Regions from separate parts of the Romboutsia sp. Marseille-P6047 genome, predicted to be linked through region 2. Evidence: riboswitches for the same ligand, from Rfam matches in the RefSeq annotation. Region 2 holds a riboswitch; each other region holds the start of a gene.
The links. A riboswitch is a leader RNA that binds a small molecule or an ion and turns the genes downstream of it on or off. The one in region 2 is predicted to bind lysine.
Positions count from the first base shown of each region.

Region 1: it holds a riboswitch for lysine, as region 2 does, so the genes downstream of both, EIH23_RS09895 (YfcC family protein) here and EIH23_RS04285 (aspartate-semialdehyde dehydrogenase) in region 2, are expected to answer to the same signal.
Region 3: it holds a riboswitch for lysine, as region 2 does, so the genes downstream of both, EIH23_RS16985 (amino acid kinase family protein) here and EIH23_RS04285 (aspartate-semialdehyde dehydrogenase) in region 2, are expected to answer to the same signal.

Region 1 is NZ_UWOT01000008.1:85,572-90,961, reverse strand. Features, by position in the region: gene EIH23_RS09905 (PTS transporter subunit EIIC) at 250-1,644, shown strand; gene EIH23_RS09900 (glycoside hydrolase family 1 protein) at 1,668-3,074, shown strand; lysine riboswitch at 3,216-3,388, shown strand; gene EIH23_RS09895 (YfcC family protein) at 3,516-4,946, shown strand; gene EIH23_RS09890 (ABC transporter substrate-binding protein) at 5,104-5,390, shown strand, end outside.
Region 2 is NZ_UWOT01000003.1:118,586-123,975, reverse strand. Features, by position in the region: gene EIH23_RS04300 (small, acid-soluble spore protein, alpha/beta type) at 1-180, opposite strand, end outside; gene EIH23_RS04295 (M20 metallopeptidase family protein) at 252-1,370, opposite strand; gene EIH23_RS04290 (L-serine ammonia-lyase) at 1,414-2,607, opposite strand; lysine riboswitch at 2,821-2,989, shown strand; gene EIH23_RS04285 (aspartate-semialdehyde dehydrogenase) at 3,095-4,093, shown strand; gene dapA (4-hydroxy-tetrahydrodipicolinate synthase) at 4,143-5,039, shown strand; gene dapB (4-hydroxy-tetrahydrodipicolinate reductase) at 5,033-5,390, shown strand, end outside.
Region 3 is NZ_UWOT01000012.1:30,809-36,198, reverse strand. Features, by position in the region: gene EIH23_RS11960 (hypothetical protein) at 1-532, shown strand, start outside; gene EIH23_RS11955 (hypothetical protein) at 630-2,309, shown strand; gene EIH23_RS11950 (hypothetical protein) at 2,518-3,123, shown strand; lysine riboswitch at 3,275-3,445, shown strand; gene EIH23_RS16985 (amino acid kinase family protein) at 3,519-3,698, shown strand; gene EIH23_RS11945 (aspartate kinase) at 3,769-4,716, shown strand; gene EIH23_RS11940 (diaminopimelate decarboxylase family protein) at 4,733-5,390, shown strand, end outside.

The sequences.
Region 1 (5,390 bases), on a different contig from region 2:
TAATTAAACACCTTAATATAATAATTATTATTAATACCCTTAAATTACTAGTATAAACTTTATAAGAAATAACATTAGTAAAGAATATATTAAAGTACTTATATAATTGATATTTAAACTTATAAGTAATTATCTAAAATTATAAATAATTAAATTAGGATTATTAAATAAATGAAAATATTTGATTATCAATAAAAATAATGGATAAATAATAAAGGACATAAAGTTATAAGAAATAGGAGGTTAGATATGAATTTTAAACAGATTGCTAAAGAAGTTTTAGAAAATGTTGGTGGCAAAGATAATATAAAAGATGTTATACATTGTCATACAAGATTACGATTTACATTAATAGATTTTAGTAAAGTAAATAAAGAAAATCTTTCACAAATAGAAGGAATTATAACTGTAGTAGAAAGTATGGAACAGTTACAAGTAGTTATAGGAAGTAAAGTAGATAAAGTATTTAAAGAACTAGAACCTATGGTTGGTAAAACTAAGAATAAAAATAATGAAGAAATTAAAAAAGGTTTTTCATTAAATAAGGTACTTACAACTATTGCTCAGATATTTACGCCGATTATATATGCACTAGCTGGTTCAGGAATGATAAAGGGGATATTAGCAGTTATATCTATGTACTACTTAAATAAGCATAATATAGATATAAAGCAAAATGATACATATATTATCTTAAATGCAGCATCAGATGCAGTGTTTTATTTTTTCCCAATAATACTTGGATATACAGCTGCTAAAGTATTTAAAACACATGAAATTATATCAATGGTACTTGGTGCAACTCTATGTTATCCTAGTATAGTAGCATTAATGGCAGAAGAGAGAGTAGTAAGTTTATTTAATATTAGTATTACAAAAGCAAGTTATACTTCATCAGTAATACCGATAATTATTGCAATTTGGATGTTATCTTTCTTAGAGAAATTCTTAAAAAAAGTAATACCAGATGTAATTGAAATGATAATGGTTCCTACACTTTCAATATTAATAATGGTTCCATCCACTTTATTAGTATTTGGGCCAATAGGAATATATATAGGTAATGGAGTTAATTGGTTCTATCAATTACTTATGAACTTTAGCCCAGTTCTTTGTGGAGCATTTATAGGTGGAATGTGGTGTGTATTAGTTATATTTGGAGCTCATAGACCAATATTACCAATAGCAATAAATGATATAGCTCAAAATGGACGTCAAAATTTACTAGCATTTGCAGGAGCAGCAAATTTCTCACAAGCAGGAGCAGCATTAGGTGTATTTTTAAAATCGAAAAATAAATCACTAAAAACAGTTGCTTTATCGGGGAGTATAACTGCTTTATTTGGTATAACAGAACCTGCAATTTATGGAGCTAACTTACGCTTAAAAAGGCCAATGATATGTGCAGTAATATGCGGTGCAATAGGTGGTGGAATAATGGGATATGGAGGAGCATTTGGTATAGCATTTGCAAATCAAGGTGTACTTACAATTCCAGTATATGCACAAGCTGGAGCTAAAGGATTTTTAGCTTACTTAATAGGATGTGTTTTTGCATTCTTTGGTTCAGCACTACTTACATATATAGTTGGATTTAAAGATATAGAGGAAGAGCAAGAAGAAACTTTAAAAGAGGTTGCTTAATATAGACATTAGGAGGACGTAGTATGAAAAATACATTCCCGAAAGATTTCTTATGGGGGGCATCATCTTCAGCATTTCAAATAGAAGGTGGATGGAATGAAGATGGAAAAGGAATGACAGTTGCAGACTTTAATTCATTTAAAAAGTCAGAAATTCAAGCAGACAGTAAGGTAGCTAGTGATTTTTATCATCACTGGAAAGAAGACATAGATCTTATGAAAGATTTAGGGCTAAATATATATAGATTTTCGCTATCATGGGCTAGAATTATACCCACTGGAGATGGAGAAATAAATCAAGCTGGAATAGACTTTTACAATAAGGTAATAGATTATTTAGTAGAGTGTAATATAACTCCATTTGTTACCTTATATCATTTTGATTTACCATATGCATTAGTTGAGAAGTATAATGGATGGGAAGCTAGAGAATGTACATTTGCATTTGAAAGATATGCAAAGATTTGCTTTGAAAACTTCGGAGATAGAGTTAAGTACTGGCAACCACATAATGAACAAAATTTAATGATGCGTGTAAAAGAGCGTATGAATATATATGAAACTGATAATTATAAAGTTGAAAAAATGAGAGCACAGATGGATTATCATATGTGTTTAGCTCACGCATTAGCAACAATAGCTTGCCATAATATGGTTGAAGGTGGGAAAATAGGGCCATCAATATCGGCTACAGTAACTTATCCATACTCAAATAAGCCAGAAGATGTATGGGCAGCAAAATTAAATGATAACTTTAAAACTAATTATTTATTAGACATGCACTATAATGGACAATACCCAGCATATTATATGAATTACTTAGAAAAACTTAACATAGTTCCTAATATGCTTGAGGAAGATAAAGAAATACTTAAAAATGCTAAAATGGACTTTATAGCATTTAACTATTATCGTACACTATGTGCAAGACATCTTGAAGCAACAGAAGAAAATCCAGTTGGAACTCGTGTTAGTGAGATAGATTATGATTTATATGGATATTTTAAAATTGAAAAAAATCCTAACTTAAGTGCAACAGAGTATGGAGCGCAAATAGATCCTGTTGGGTTAAGAATAGCATTAAATGAATATTACAATAAATATCATTTACCTCTTATAATTACAGAAAATGGTCTTGGAACAGCAGATACATTAACTGAAGACGAAAGAGTCCATGATGATTATAGAATTAATTACTTAAGAGATCATATAGATGCTTGTAGAAAAGGAATTGAAGATGGTGTAGAGCTAATTGGATACTGTCCTTGGTCAGTAATTGACTTATTAAGTTCTCATCAAGGGTTTAAAAAACGTTATGGATTTGTATATATCAATAGAGAAGATCATGATTTTAAAGATTTAAGGAGAATTAAAAAAGATAGTTACTTTTGGTATAAAGAAGTAATAAGATCTAATGGGGAAAAATTATAGAAATATATTAAGGCTGAACTAAAGTAGTTCAGTCTTTTATGTTAAAATGATATAAAATTAGAAAAATCTGAAAATAAAGTTAATGTTCACTTTACAATAGAAATAATATAGGTTATATTATATATAAATTAAAAATTAAATAAAAAAGATAGAGGTTGCGATCTTTAAGAGTAAATTTACAGAGTTAAGCACAGTGAAGTAAATTGAAAGGAAATATCGCCGAAACATATAACTGAGGCTTTAAGGTTATATAGTTGGGATTATGTAGAATATGCATAATACTGTCATAAATTTTATGATGAGCTATCATGACAGATATATTTTAATAAATTGGTATTTCAATTTGTAAATTATTTGAATGAAAGAATATAGTCTTGAGTGATTTCGCTCAAGACTTTTTTGTATTTAAGAAAATTATAAAAATAAAAGGGAGTGAAAGTATTGAATTTAGCACAAGCAAGAACAGAAAGAGAAAATAAAAGAGAATTAAAGGTACCTCATACTTTAGTAATCATTACTTCAATAATTATACTTGTATCAATTGCAACTTATATTGTACCAGGAGGGGCTTATGAAAAAGTAGTAAAGGTGGTAAATGGAAGTGAAAAAACAATAATTGTAGATGGCTCATTTAAATATATTGAAAGTCAGCCACAAGGAGTATTTGAAGTTTTACAAGCACCAGTAGAAGGTATTATTGGTGGTGCAGAAATAATAGCATTTTTATTTGTAGTTGGGGGAGCATTTAATTTAATTACTAGAACTAAAGCAATAGATTTTGGAATAGTGAGAGTTACTAATATATTTAAAGGAAAAGAAATTTTAGTAATTCCAATGCTTACATTTTTATTCTCATTAGGTGGTGCTGTATTTGGAATGAGTGAAGAGGCAGTTCCTTTTGTAGCAATAATTGTACCTTTAGCGCTATCTTTAGGATATGATAGTATAGTTGCAGTTGGAATTACATATTTGGCTTGTGAATTAGGATTTTCATCAGCTATGCTTAATCCATTTACAGTAGGTATTGCACAATCAATAGCAGAAATACCGATGTTCTCAGGAATAGAATATCGTACAATTATTTGGTTTATAACTACTTGTATAGGAACTGTATTTTTAATGATGTATGCATCAAAAATTAAAAAGAATCCAAAACTTAGTTTAGTTTATGAAAGTGATCAAATTAAGCGTGCAAACTTAGGTAACTGTGGAAGTGAAAATGAAGATTTTAGAATGTCACATAAAATAATATTACTTTTATTGGCATTATGTATAGGAATAATTGTATGGGGAGTATTAACTCAGGGATTTTGGATTCCTCAAATAGCTGCAGTATTTTTAGCAACTGGACTTATGAGTGGTTTTATTGGAAAACTTGGAACTGATGAAATGGCAGATGCATTTATAGAAGGTGCAAAGGGAATGATAGGAGCAGCTGTTATGTTAGTATTTGCTAGAGCTATAGTAATAATTGCAGAGAATGCTAATATAATAGATACAATTTTATATAATTTATCTCAATTAATTGGTAACTTACCACCAATGATAGCAGCTTATATAATGTATCCTATACAAATGTTTATAAACTTCTTTGTTAGTTCGGGTTCAGGACAAGCAGCACTTACAATGCCAATTCTTGCACCACTTGGAGATTTAGTTGGAATATCTCGTCAATTAACAGTATTGATATATCAATTGGGAGATGGATTTTCTAATACACTATTCCCAACATCAGGAATATTAATAGCTTGCTTGGGTCTTGCAGGTGTGCCTTATGGAAAATGGTTAAAGTGGGTTTTACCACTTCAAGGGATATTATTTATATTATCACTTGGTTTTATAACAATCGGATCACTAATGCAATGGGCATAAAATAGATGGACATTCTAGTCCATCTATTTTTTTATTATTTTTACTTTTTTGTGTAAAGTGACACAGAAATGACACAAAAATGACACAAATAGGATTAAGTTTATATGTATAATATTGTAAGGTATTTATTGTAAATATATATGAGAGGATTTAGAAAATGAAGATGATTAAGAAAAAAATTACATTACTTTTAAGTGGTTTAATTATATTAAGCCTTACAGCATGTAGCACAAATAATACAAATGAAGTAGAAGATAAAGAATTAACAGAAAATATAGTGAATGAGAGTTCACATTATCCTGTTACAATAACTACATATAATTATGAAAAAAAACCTGTAGAAATAACTTTTGAAAAGTCACCTGAAAAGGTTGTAGCAGTATATCAAAATTCAATAGAAACATTACTAGCATTAGGTTTAGAAGATAAGATAGTAATGGCTTC
Region 2 (5,390 bases):
TTTTGCAGTAAGACCTGCCCATCCACGTTCACTAACCTTATCTAATAAGCCTAGTTCTGATGCTATCTCATATTTCATTATATCATTATCTGTCAATGGCTTTAGCTTCTTTTTATTAGCTCCTTTTTTAGTTCTTTCACATTTTTCTATAAGTTCTTTATTTAATTCATTTTTTTCCATAAAAACACCCCTTCTTTTCTGTATTTTTATCATCTAGACAAAATTTATACAAAAAACAAAGGGGTTAATTTTTAATTTAGTAATTTTTTAGCTTTTAATAATTTAATATATATTTCTAAGGCATTTAAGAAAATTTTTTCATCAAAATTGAAATTAATATTATGAAGTCCATTTATATATCCTTTTTCTTCATTTCTAGAACCTAACATAAAAAATAATCCTGGAACTTCTTTTTGATAGTATGAAAAGTCCTCCGATATCATTAAAGGGTCTAACTTTATTATTTTATCTTCACCTATTATATTTATAAATTCATCATACAACTTTTTATCATTATTTACAGCAGGATAAAAATCTCTTATCTCTGCATCAATTTTACAATTATACATAACTTCACACCCAGATACAACTTCCTTAATTCTCTTTTTCATATGTGCGTAAGTTTCTGGACTAAATGTTCTCATAGTTCCTTCTAAATATGCATTTTCAGCAACTATATTTCTTACAGATCCTGCATTTAGTTTTCCTATTGTAATTACTCCATTATCTATAGGACTTAAGTTTCTAGAAACTATACTTTGTAAATTGCTTATTAAGCTAGAAGCAACTACAGTAGCATCTATTCCATTTTGAGGCATAGCTCCATGGGCACTTTTAGCAGTTATATTTATATCTATTTCTGCTCCTTGTGCTAAGAAATAACCATCTCTTAAACCAATATATCCTTCTGGTATTTCAGGATATATGTGTAATCCATATATTTCATCTACATTATAATCTTTGAGAACACCTTGTTTTATCATTTCTTCAGCTCCACCAGGCGCTTCTTCTGCTGGTTGAAATATAAATACAATATTATCATTTAAATTATGCCTATTATTATTTAGATATTCTATTAATCCAAGTAAAATACTCATATGCCCATCATGTCCACATAAATGCTTAACTCCATTTTCAGTACTTAATGCGTCAATATCTGATCTAAATGCTATAGTTTTTCTAGGATTTTTTCCTTTTATAATACCTACCGTACCAGTTTCTATATAAACACTATATTCTATTCCTAATTTATCTAAATAACTTCTTATATATTTTGATGTATTATATTCTTTTCTACCTATTTCACCAATATTATGTAATTTATTTCTATGATTTTTCAGTTTTTCAAACAATGCCTTTATGTCATTCATATTTTTCTTCCCCCTTGAGTGAATTATTTAAACTATGTTTTTGTTAACATGAGAAAAAGTGCTTAGCTAAACCACCTTTAGCAGTTTCTTTATATTTATCCATCATATCTATACCTGTTTCCTTCATAGTTTGAATTACTTGATCTAATGTTATAAAATGTGTTCCATCTGTCAATAAAGCATAGTTAGCTGAGTCTAAAGCTCTTTCTGCTCCGATAGCATTTCTTTCTATACATGGAATCTGAACATACCCATATACCGGGTCACATGTCATTCCTAAGTGATGCTCTAATGCTATTTCAGCTGCATACTCTATTTGCTCAGTAGTTCCACCTTTAAGATATGCAATAGCTGCAGCAGCCATAGAACATGCAGCACCGATTTCACCTTGACATCCTACTTCAGCACCTGAAATTGATGCATTGTATTTTATAATATTTCCAATCAATCCTCCTACTAATAATGCCTCATTTATTTGATTATCAGTATATTCACCATGGTCTTGTAAACTTAAAAGTACCCCTGGTATAACTCCTGCTGAACCACATGTTGGAGCTGTAACTATCATATTTCCAGAAGCATTTTGCTCTGAAGCAGCTAATGCATAAGAAAATAACATAGTTGTAAATTTATTACTTTCTAAATATTTATTATAAAAGTCTTTAGCACGCCTTTTTAATTGTAACTTGCCAGGTATAAATTCGGTTGATTCTAATCCTTCTTTTATAGATCGTCTCATCGCTATTCTTATATTATCTATATATTCAAAAACATCGTCATCTTCATTTTCTAAAACATAATCCAATAAGGTTTTATTATTTTCATTACACCAATTCATAATATCTGTCATTGTAGTCAAAGGGTATTGTTTACTAATATTTGATGTATTTTCATTTTCTTCTTTTAAACTTCCTCCGCCTATTGAAAACACTGTATACTCATCTATCACATTATTATCTTTATCTAGAGCCCTAAATGTCATTCCATTTGGATGGAAATCTTTTATTTCATCTGGTTCCCATATTATTTCAACACTTTTAGGTTCTAATGTTTTTTTTATAATATAATCTGTCAAGTGACCTTCCCCTGTTGCCGCTAAACTACCATATAAATTTACTCTAAAACTATCTGCATTATGATTCTTATCTCTAAACTTTTTAGCTGCTCTTTGCGGACCCATTGTATGAGAGCTTGACGGACCACAACCAATTTTAAATAATTCTTTTAAAGTATCCACTAAATTTCCCCCTTATATTGTGATAATTAGTATATTCCTTCAATTTTAATTATATCTTTTTGTCATATTATTAGATACAAATTATTCATTAAAATTTAGAATTTTTTCAACCTAATTTCATTATTTGCATTAAAATTTAGAATTTTCTAAAATTTAAATTGATTTTTAGAGATTTATACATTAAAATTATACTAAATTATTTATAGTCTCTTAACCTATCGTAGAGGCGCTGTAATTATTAGTAACTAATTGTAGCTGGCAAGCGTTAATAATTAGAGAAAGGAATTATAGCCGAAGATATATCTTGGCAAAGGTATTTTCTGGGATTGTATAGAATATATACAATACTGTCACTTATCTTAAGTGTTGAGCTACAAGGTTTACTTTTATGTATTTTAAAACGTACAAAGTATACCTTTGTACGTTTTTTTAATTGTATGTATTTTATATAACTTTGGTAAATATATATTAAATTGGGGTGATTAAAATGAAAAAGATAAATGTGGCAATAGTTGGTGCTACTGGTATGGTTGGTAGAACATTTTTAAAAGTGTTAGAAGAAAGGCATTTTCCAATAAAAAATCTTTATTTATTTTCATCTGCTAAATCAGCAGGTTCTGTAGTTAAATTTGCAGGAAAAGAGTATATAGTTGAAGAATTAACTAAAAACTCTTTTGATAGAGATATACAAATAGCATTATTCTCTGCAGGTGGATCTATAAGTGAAAAATTTGCACCTATTGCAGCATCTAAAGGAGCTATTGTAGTAGATAATTCCAGTCAGTGGAGAATGGACCCTAATGTTCCATTAGTGGTTCCTGAAGTTAATCCTGATGCAGTTAAAGATCATAAAGGGATTATAGCTAATCCAAATTGCTCTACTATACAAGCTGTAGTTCCATTAAAACCACTTCAAGAAAAATATAAAATAAAAAGAGTTATTTACTCTACATACCAAGCTGTATCTGGTTCTGGTGTGAGAGGAGTTAAAGATTTAGAAAATGGTGTAAACGGAGAAGCTAATAGCTTTTATCCTCATCAAATAGCCTTTAACTGTCTTCCTCATATAGATGTATTTACTGAAAATGGCTATACAAAAGAAGAGATGAAAATGGTAAACGAAACTATGAAAATATTTAATAACTATAACTTAAAAGTCACTGCTACTACAGTTAGAGTTCCTGTTAAAAACTGTCATAGTGAATCTATAAATATTGAGCTTGAAAATCCATTTGAACTTAATGATGTAATAAATGATTTAAAAAATGCAGATGGTGTTATTGTAATAGATAATCCAGAAAAATTAGAATATCCTACAACAATTGATGCAAACGGTAATGATGAAGTTTTTGTTGGAAGAATAAGAAGAGACTTTAGTATCGATAACGGATTAAACTTCTGGTGTGTAGCTGATAACATCAGAAAAGGTGCTGCTACTAATGCAGTTCAAATAGCTGAGTTGCTATTAAAATATAATTTAGTTTAAATTTATTAAAAATTATTTTTAATTTTTATATTTTAAGGGGGATATCGTTATGATATTTAAAGGATCTGCAGTTGCTTTAATTACTCCATTTGATGAGAATGGTAGAGTTAACTATGAAAAACTTGGTGAATTAGTTGAATTTCATATAGAAAATAATACAGATGCTATAGTTGCTTGTGGTACTACAGGTGAAGCTAGTACTCTTGATGATGAAGAGCATCTTGCTGTTATAAAATATGTTATAGATAAGGCTAATAAAAGAATACCTATCATAGCTGGCACTGGTGGAAATGATACTATTCACTCTATTTATATGTGTCAACAAGCTGAGAAATTTGGAGCAGATGCTCTTTTAGTTATAACACCTTATTATAATAAAGGAAATAAATCTGGAATAAAAAAACACTTTGAAACTATAGCCTCTAGCGTTAATATACCTATAATAATGTATAACGTTCCTAGCAGAACTGGTGTCAATCTTGCTCCTAGTATGGTTTCTGAACTTGCTCAGGTTAAAAACATAGTTGGTATAAAGGAAGCTAGCGGAAACTTAGCTCAAGTTGCTGAAGTTTGTAGATTAGTTCCAAAAGATTTCGCTGTTTACTCTGGTAATGATGATACTATATTACCATTATTATCTCTTGGAGGCCATGGTGTAATATCAGTACTGGCTAATATTTGTCCTCAAGAAACTCATGATTTAGTTTATAAATTCTTTGAAGGAGATATAAATGGTTCTAGAGAACTTCAACTTGGAATGAAACCTCTTATAGATGCTTTATTTATAGAGGTAAATCCTGTTCCAGTAAAAACAGCTGCTAATTTACTTGGATTCGAGGTTGGTGGTTTAAGACTGCCTCTTGCTGAAATGGATCCTAAAAATGTAGAAGTTCTAAAGCAACAATTAGTCAATTGTGGACTAAAATTACAGGAGGGAACATGCTAAAAGTAATAATAAATGGATGTAGTGGAAAAATGGGAAGAGTTTTGGCTAACTGTGTTAATGAGGACTCTAATTTAGAATTAGTTTGTGGGGTTTCTCCTCAAAATAACAATGATTTAGGATTTAAAGCATACTCTTCTTTTGACTATGTTAGTGAAAATGCTGATGTTATAATAGATTTCTCACATCACTTAGCTTTAGATGAAGTTTTAAGTTATGCATTAAAAACTAAAACTCCACTAGTTATAGCTACTACAGGTTATAATGATGAAGAGTTTGATAAGATTTATAATGCATCTAAAGCTATACCTATATTTCACTCTTATAACATGTCTTTAGGAGTTAATGTATTAC
Region 3 (5,390 bases), on a different contig from region 2:
AGGAACCGTATTATCTTATCTAATAAGAAAAATAAGTAAAACCCCGTATGCACATGTATCATTAGCATTAAATCAAGAATTAAGGCCAATGTACTCATTTGGAAGACTTAATCCCAAAACACCAATATTTGCAGGATTCGTTGAAGAAAATATAGATGAAGGTCTATATGCAATTAGAAAAAATACTATGTGTAGGGTGTACTCATTAGAAGTTACAGACGCACAATATTATCGTATATATAACAATATAATGTTTGTAAGTGAAAATAGAAAGAAATATGATTATGATGTAATGGCTCTTATATATTTAACTCTAAATAGACCAAGACAAGCAGATTATAAGTATGTGTGTTCTCATTTTGTTGCAGATATGTTAATTAAAAGTGATGTTGGTTTATTTGAAGGACCGTCATGTGGAATAAGACCAGATTCTTTTTATAATAATGAAAAGCTTAATTTAGAATATGAGGGACTTTTATCTCAATATGGTAAAGAGCAAAGAAGTTATGTACCTTATGTTGCAAAAATATAATAAACTACAATAAATACTCCTTATTTTATAAGGGGTATTTATTTTTTTGAAATAAATGGCTATAATGGTAATAACAACCATTTTGAAAGGAGTATTTATGAAAAAAATTATAAGATCATATGGTATAGCGCTAATTTTAGTTGCAATTTATGCATTTATAAAGCTTCCTGTACTTAGATTAGATTTTACCTCTGGTTTTTCAATGTTAATAGTATTCTTTATTATTGCTGGGGTATTAGATATGATGTTCGACAAAGGAGAGAGAACATCAAAAGCTGCAAAATACAATTTCTTTATAGCAATAGCTATGATAATATTTGTATCAGTAGTGCCATTTATTACTTCTTCCCCAATAATTCATGCAAAAGCATATAGAAATCTTATAGGAAACGTTGAAGAAAGTGATTTTGATAAAGATGTAAGTCCTGTAAGTGTAAATGATATTCGTATAGTAGATGAAGAAATGGCTATGAAGCTTGGAGATAAAAAGTTAGGAGAAATACCAGCTGTAGGGAGTGTATCGAAGCTTGGAGATTTCCATATACAAAATGTAAATGGTGAACTATACTGGGTTGCACCGCTTGTACATAGAGATATTGTTAAATGGATAACTAATTTAGACGGAACAAATGGATATGTAATGGTGTCTGCAAGTAATCCTCAAGATGTTAGGCTTGTACAAGAAATTGATGGTAAGCCAATAAAGATAGTGTATCAGCCTCAAGCGTATTTCCTTCAAGATTTACATAGACATATGTATATAAATGGAATTGTAAATTCTGGAATGACAGAGTTTTCATTAGAAATAAATGATGAAGGTAGACCATATTGGGTAACAAGCTTATATGAACATAAGATAGGTTTTAGTGGATCAGATGCTACAGGAGTGGCGGTAGTTGATGCTCAAACCGGTGAAGTTAAAAAATATTCTATAGAAGATGCACCAGAATGGATAGATAGAATTCAGCCAGAGCAATTTGTAGTAAATCAAATTAATGACTGGGGATTATACATAAAAGGTTTCTTAAATTCCGTAATCTCTGAAGAAGGAGTTTTGGTTGCTACTGAGGGAACGTCTTTAGTATATGGAGATGATGATAAATCATATTGGTATACAGGAATAACTTCTGCTGGTGCAGATGAGTCTACTATTGGATTTATTTTAGTAGATACTCGTACAAAAGAAGCTAAGTTATATAAGCAACCGGGAGCAACGGAAACTGCAGCAATGAGTTCTGCAGAAGGAAAGGTACAAGAGAAAAACTATGAAGCTACATTCCCTGTAATGTATAATATATTAGGAACACCTACATATGTTTCTGCACTTAAAGATAAAGCAGGTCTTGTTAAGATGGTGGCATTTGTATCAGTTGAAGATTTTGCAATTTTAGGACTTGGAGAAACAAAAGATGAAGCTTTAATAAATTATAGAGAAGCATTATCTAGCGAAGGTAACAATATAAGTATTGAAAATGATACAAGCAAAGCTAGTATAGAAGGTAAGGTTACTAGAATTAGTCCAGATGTAAAAAGTGGAAACACTAATTATTATTTAACATTAGATACAAATGAAAATATAATATTTACAGCAACATCAAAAGTATCTACAGAATTACCTTTAACAGCAGTTTCAGATCAAGTTAAGATTGATTATCAAGAAGGAAAGTCTGGAGTAGTTGAGATAATTTCATTTGATAACTTAAACATAGGTTCAAGTAAAGAAGAAGAGAAAGTAAAAAGTGACTCATCAACTAAAACTATAGAAGAAAATCAATAAAAATATATAAATAGTTATTAAGTTTTTAATTAAAAATAAAAAGAACATATCTTAGTATTTTATATACTAAGATATGTTCTTTTTTGTTATTCATAAAATGTGAATTATTATTTTTAGAAAAATATAGAAAAACAATCAATTTTTATAGGGACAATTAATATAATATTATTACAACTTGGTAAATTAATGACTCGAGGAGATATGCATTATGATGGGGTTAGAAAAAGATATACTGCTTTTAATTAGTAGGGTTAGATGTATGACAGAAACTCAGGTTGGTAAAGTTTTTTCAAGTAAAAAAAGACGTGGAAGAAAACCATTTAAGAAAACTTTAAGAAAAATGTGTAATGAATATACACTTAAAAAATATCCTTGCAATATAAACTATAGTGGATATAGAGATAATTCGTATGTATATTATTTAAATGGGAGTAAACAGTATAAGGGCAAGGAATTAGCTAAAACAGTAATAGGTTCTGAATTAGCAATTAGATTTAATTTAGGTGGATATGAGGTAAAAAGATTTTATAGAAATGTTAGAATAGATAACAAAAAATTTGATATATTTATAGAATATACAGACCACTATAATGAACTAAATCAACTTTTAGTAGATATAGATTTAGATCAAAAAATTGACAAGTCTAAATACTATAACCTAGAGAATAAAATTAAAAACTCGACGATTCCTTTTTTTGAAGTACCAAGAGTTTTAATAATAACATCAGAAATGAGAAATTTAGGAGACTTTGATTTTGATTCTGATGTTTGTGTTGTTGATTTAAGCTTAAATAAACTATTTAAGTATATATAGGCCTATTTTTTATATATAGGTCTATTTAATCATCAACATAAAAAGATATAGATTAATAAAATTTTACATAAATAAAAAAATAAAATAGTTGTAAAATTAAGAATAGTGTGATAAAAATTAATTATAAAATAAAACTTAATATATGAAATTTACCTAGGGTAGAGGTGCTGTAATTAATAGTAGTTTATAGAAGCTGGCAAGTGTTGATTATAAATGAAAGGAAGTGCAGCCGAAGAAAAATTATTGGCAAATAATTTTTCTGGTACTATACATAATATGTATAATACTGTCACTTAGTAATAAGTGGTGAGCTACAAGGTTACTTTGTGTATAAAAAAAACACCCAAAGTATACCTTTGGGTGTTTTTTATTTTACAACTTTCTAGGAGGGGGATATGAGTAGTATTATAGTTCAAAAGTATGGTGGGAGCTCTGTAGAAACTACAGAGAAAATTAAAAGAATAGCAGAAAATATAATTGATAGAAAAAAAACTAATGAAAAAATAGTTGTAGTAGTTTCAGCCATGGGAGGTACTACTGATAATTATATAAAACTTGCAAAAAAATATAAGTAAAAATCCTAATAAAAGAGAATTAGATGCACTTATGTCAACAGGTGAAATTATATCAGCGTAATTACTTGCTATGTGCCTATCATCATTAGGATGCCAATCAATAAGTTATAATGCGTATCAACTTAATATACATACTAGTGGAGATCATGGAAAATCTCAAATAGATGATATAAATGTATCTAAGATAGAAGAAAGTTTAGATCATGGAAAGGTAGTAATAGTGACAGGATTTCAGGGATTAAATGATGAGGGTGATATTACAACTTTAGGAAGAGGAGGTTCTGATACATCAGCGGTAGCTTTAGCAGTTAAACTAAATGCTAAATGTGAAATTTATACAGATGTAGATGGAATTTACTTTACCGACCCTAGAAAGTATAGTAAGGCTAAAAAACTTAAAGAAATAGAATACGAAGAAATGCTAGAATTAGCTAGTTTAGGTGCACAAGTAATGCACTCAAGAAGTATAGAACTAGCACAAAAATATAATACAGAAATATATGTAGGTCTTTCATGTGGAGAGCGAAATGGAACATATATAAAGGGAGAAAATAAAATGAGATTAGAGGAAAAAGTCATAACAGGACTTGCAACTAGCGATGATGATGTTGCTATAACTATAAAAGATTTTAATTTAGATAAGGTTTTTAGTTTATTTGAAGATATTGCAAGTAAAAAAATAAGTATAGATATGATCAGTCAAACAGCACCAATAAATGAAATTATAAATGTATCTTTTACTATACCTAAAGAAGATCTAGATGAATGTAAAGAGATAGCTAAAAAATATTCAGATAGCAAAAATATTGTTATTGATGATCATATAACAAAGTTTTCATTAGTAGGGTCTGGAATGAAAAACACAGCAGGTGTTATATCAAAAGTATTTAAAATATTCAAGGAAAATAATATTAATGTTAAGCTTATAACTACATCAGAAATAAGAATAACTTGTGCTATAAACTCTTTTGATAAAGATGTTGCAATAAATGAAGTGGCAAGAGAATTTAATGTATAAAATTTAGGAGGCTATTATGAAACTACATGGAAATATGTCTATTAGAAATAACACGCTATATATTGGAGGCGTTAGTTGTACAGAATTAGTTAATAAGTACTCTACACCACTTTATGTATTTGATGAAGGTTTAATTAGAGAGAATTGCAGAAAATATAATAAGTATTTTAAAGTAGAGGAAAATAAAAATAAAGTTGCTTATGCAGGTAAGGCATTTTTAACTTTATATATGTGTAAAATCATAAAAGAAGAAAACTTATCCCTAGATGTAGTTTCAGGAGGAGAATTATATACTGCTCATAAAGCAGGTTTTCCAATGGAAAATGTATTATTTCATGGAAATAACAAAACTATAGATGAAATTAATATGGGCATAGAATTAGGAGTAGGTAGATTTGTTGTAGATAACTTTTATGAACTTGATATAATTGAAGATATTTGCAAAAAGAGAAATAAAGTACAAGAGATATACTTTAGAATAACTCCTGGAATAGAAGCTCATACTCATGATTATATAAAAACAGGTCAAATAGATTCTAAATTTGGATTTGTATTAATAAATGGAGACTTATATGAAGCTATAGAAAAACTATATAAGTATAAAAATATAAAGTTAGTTGGTTTACATGCACATATAGGTTCACAGATTTTTGATATAGAGCCATACATGGACG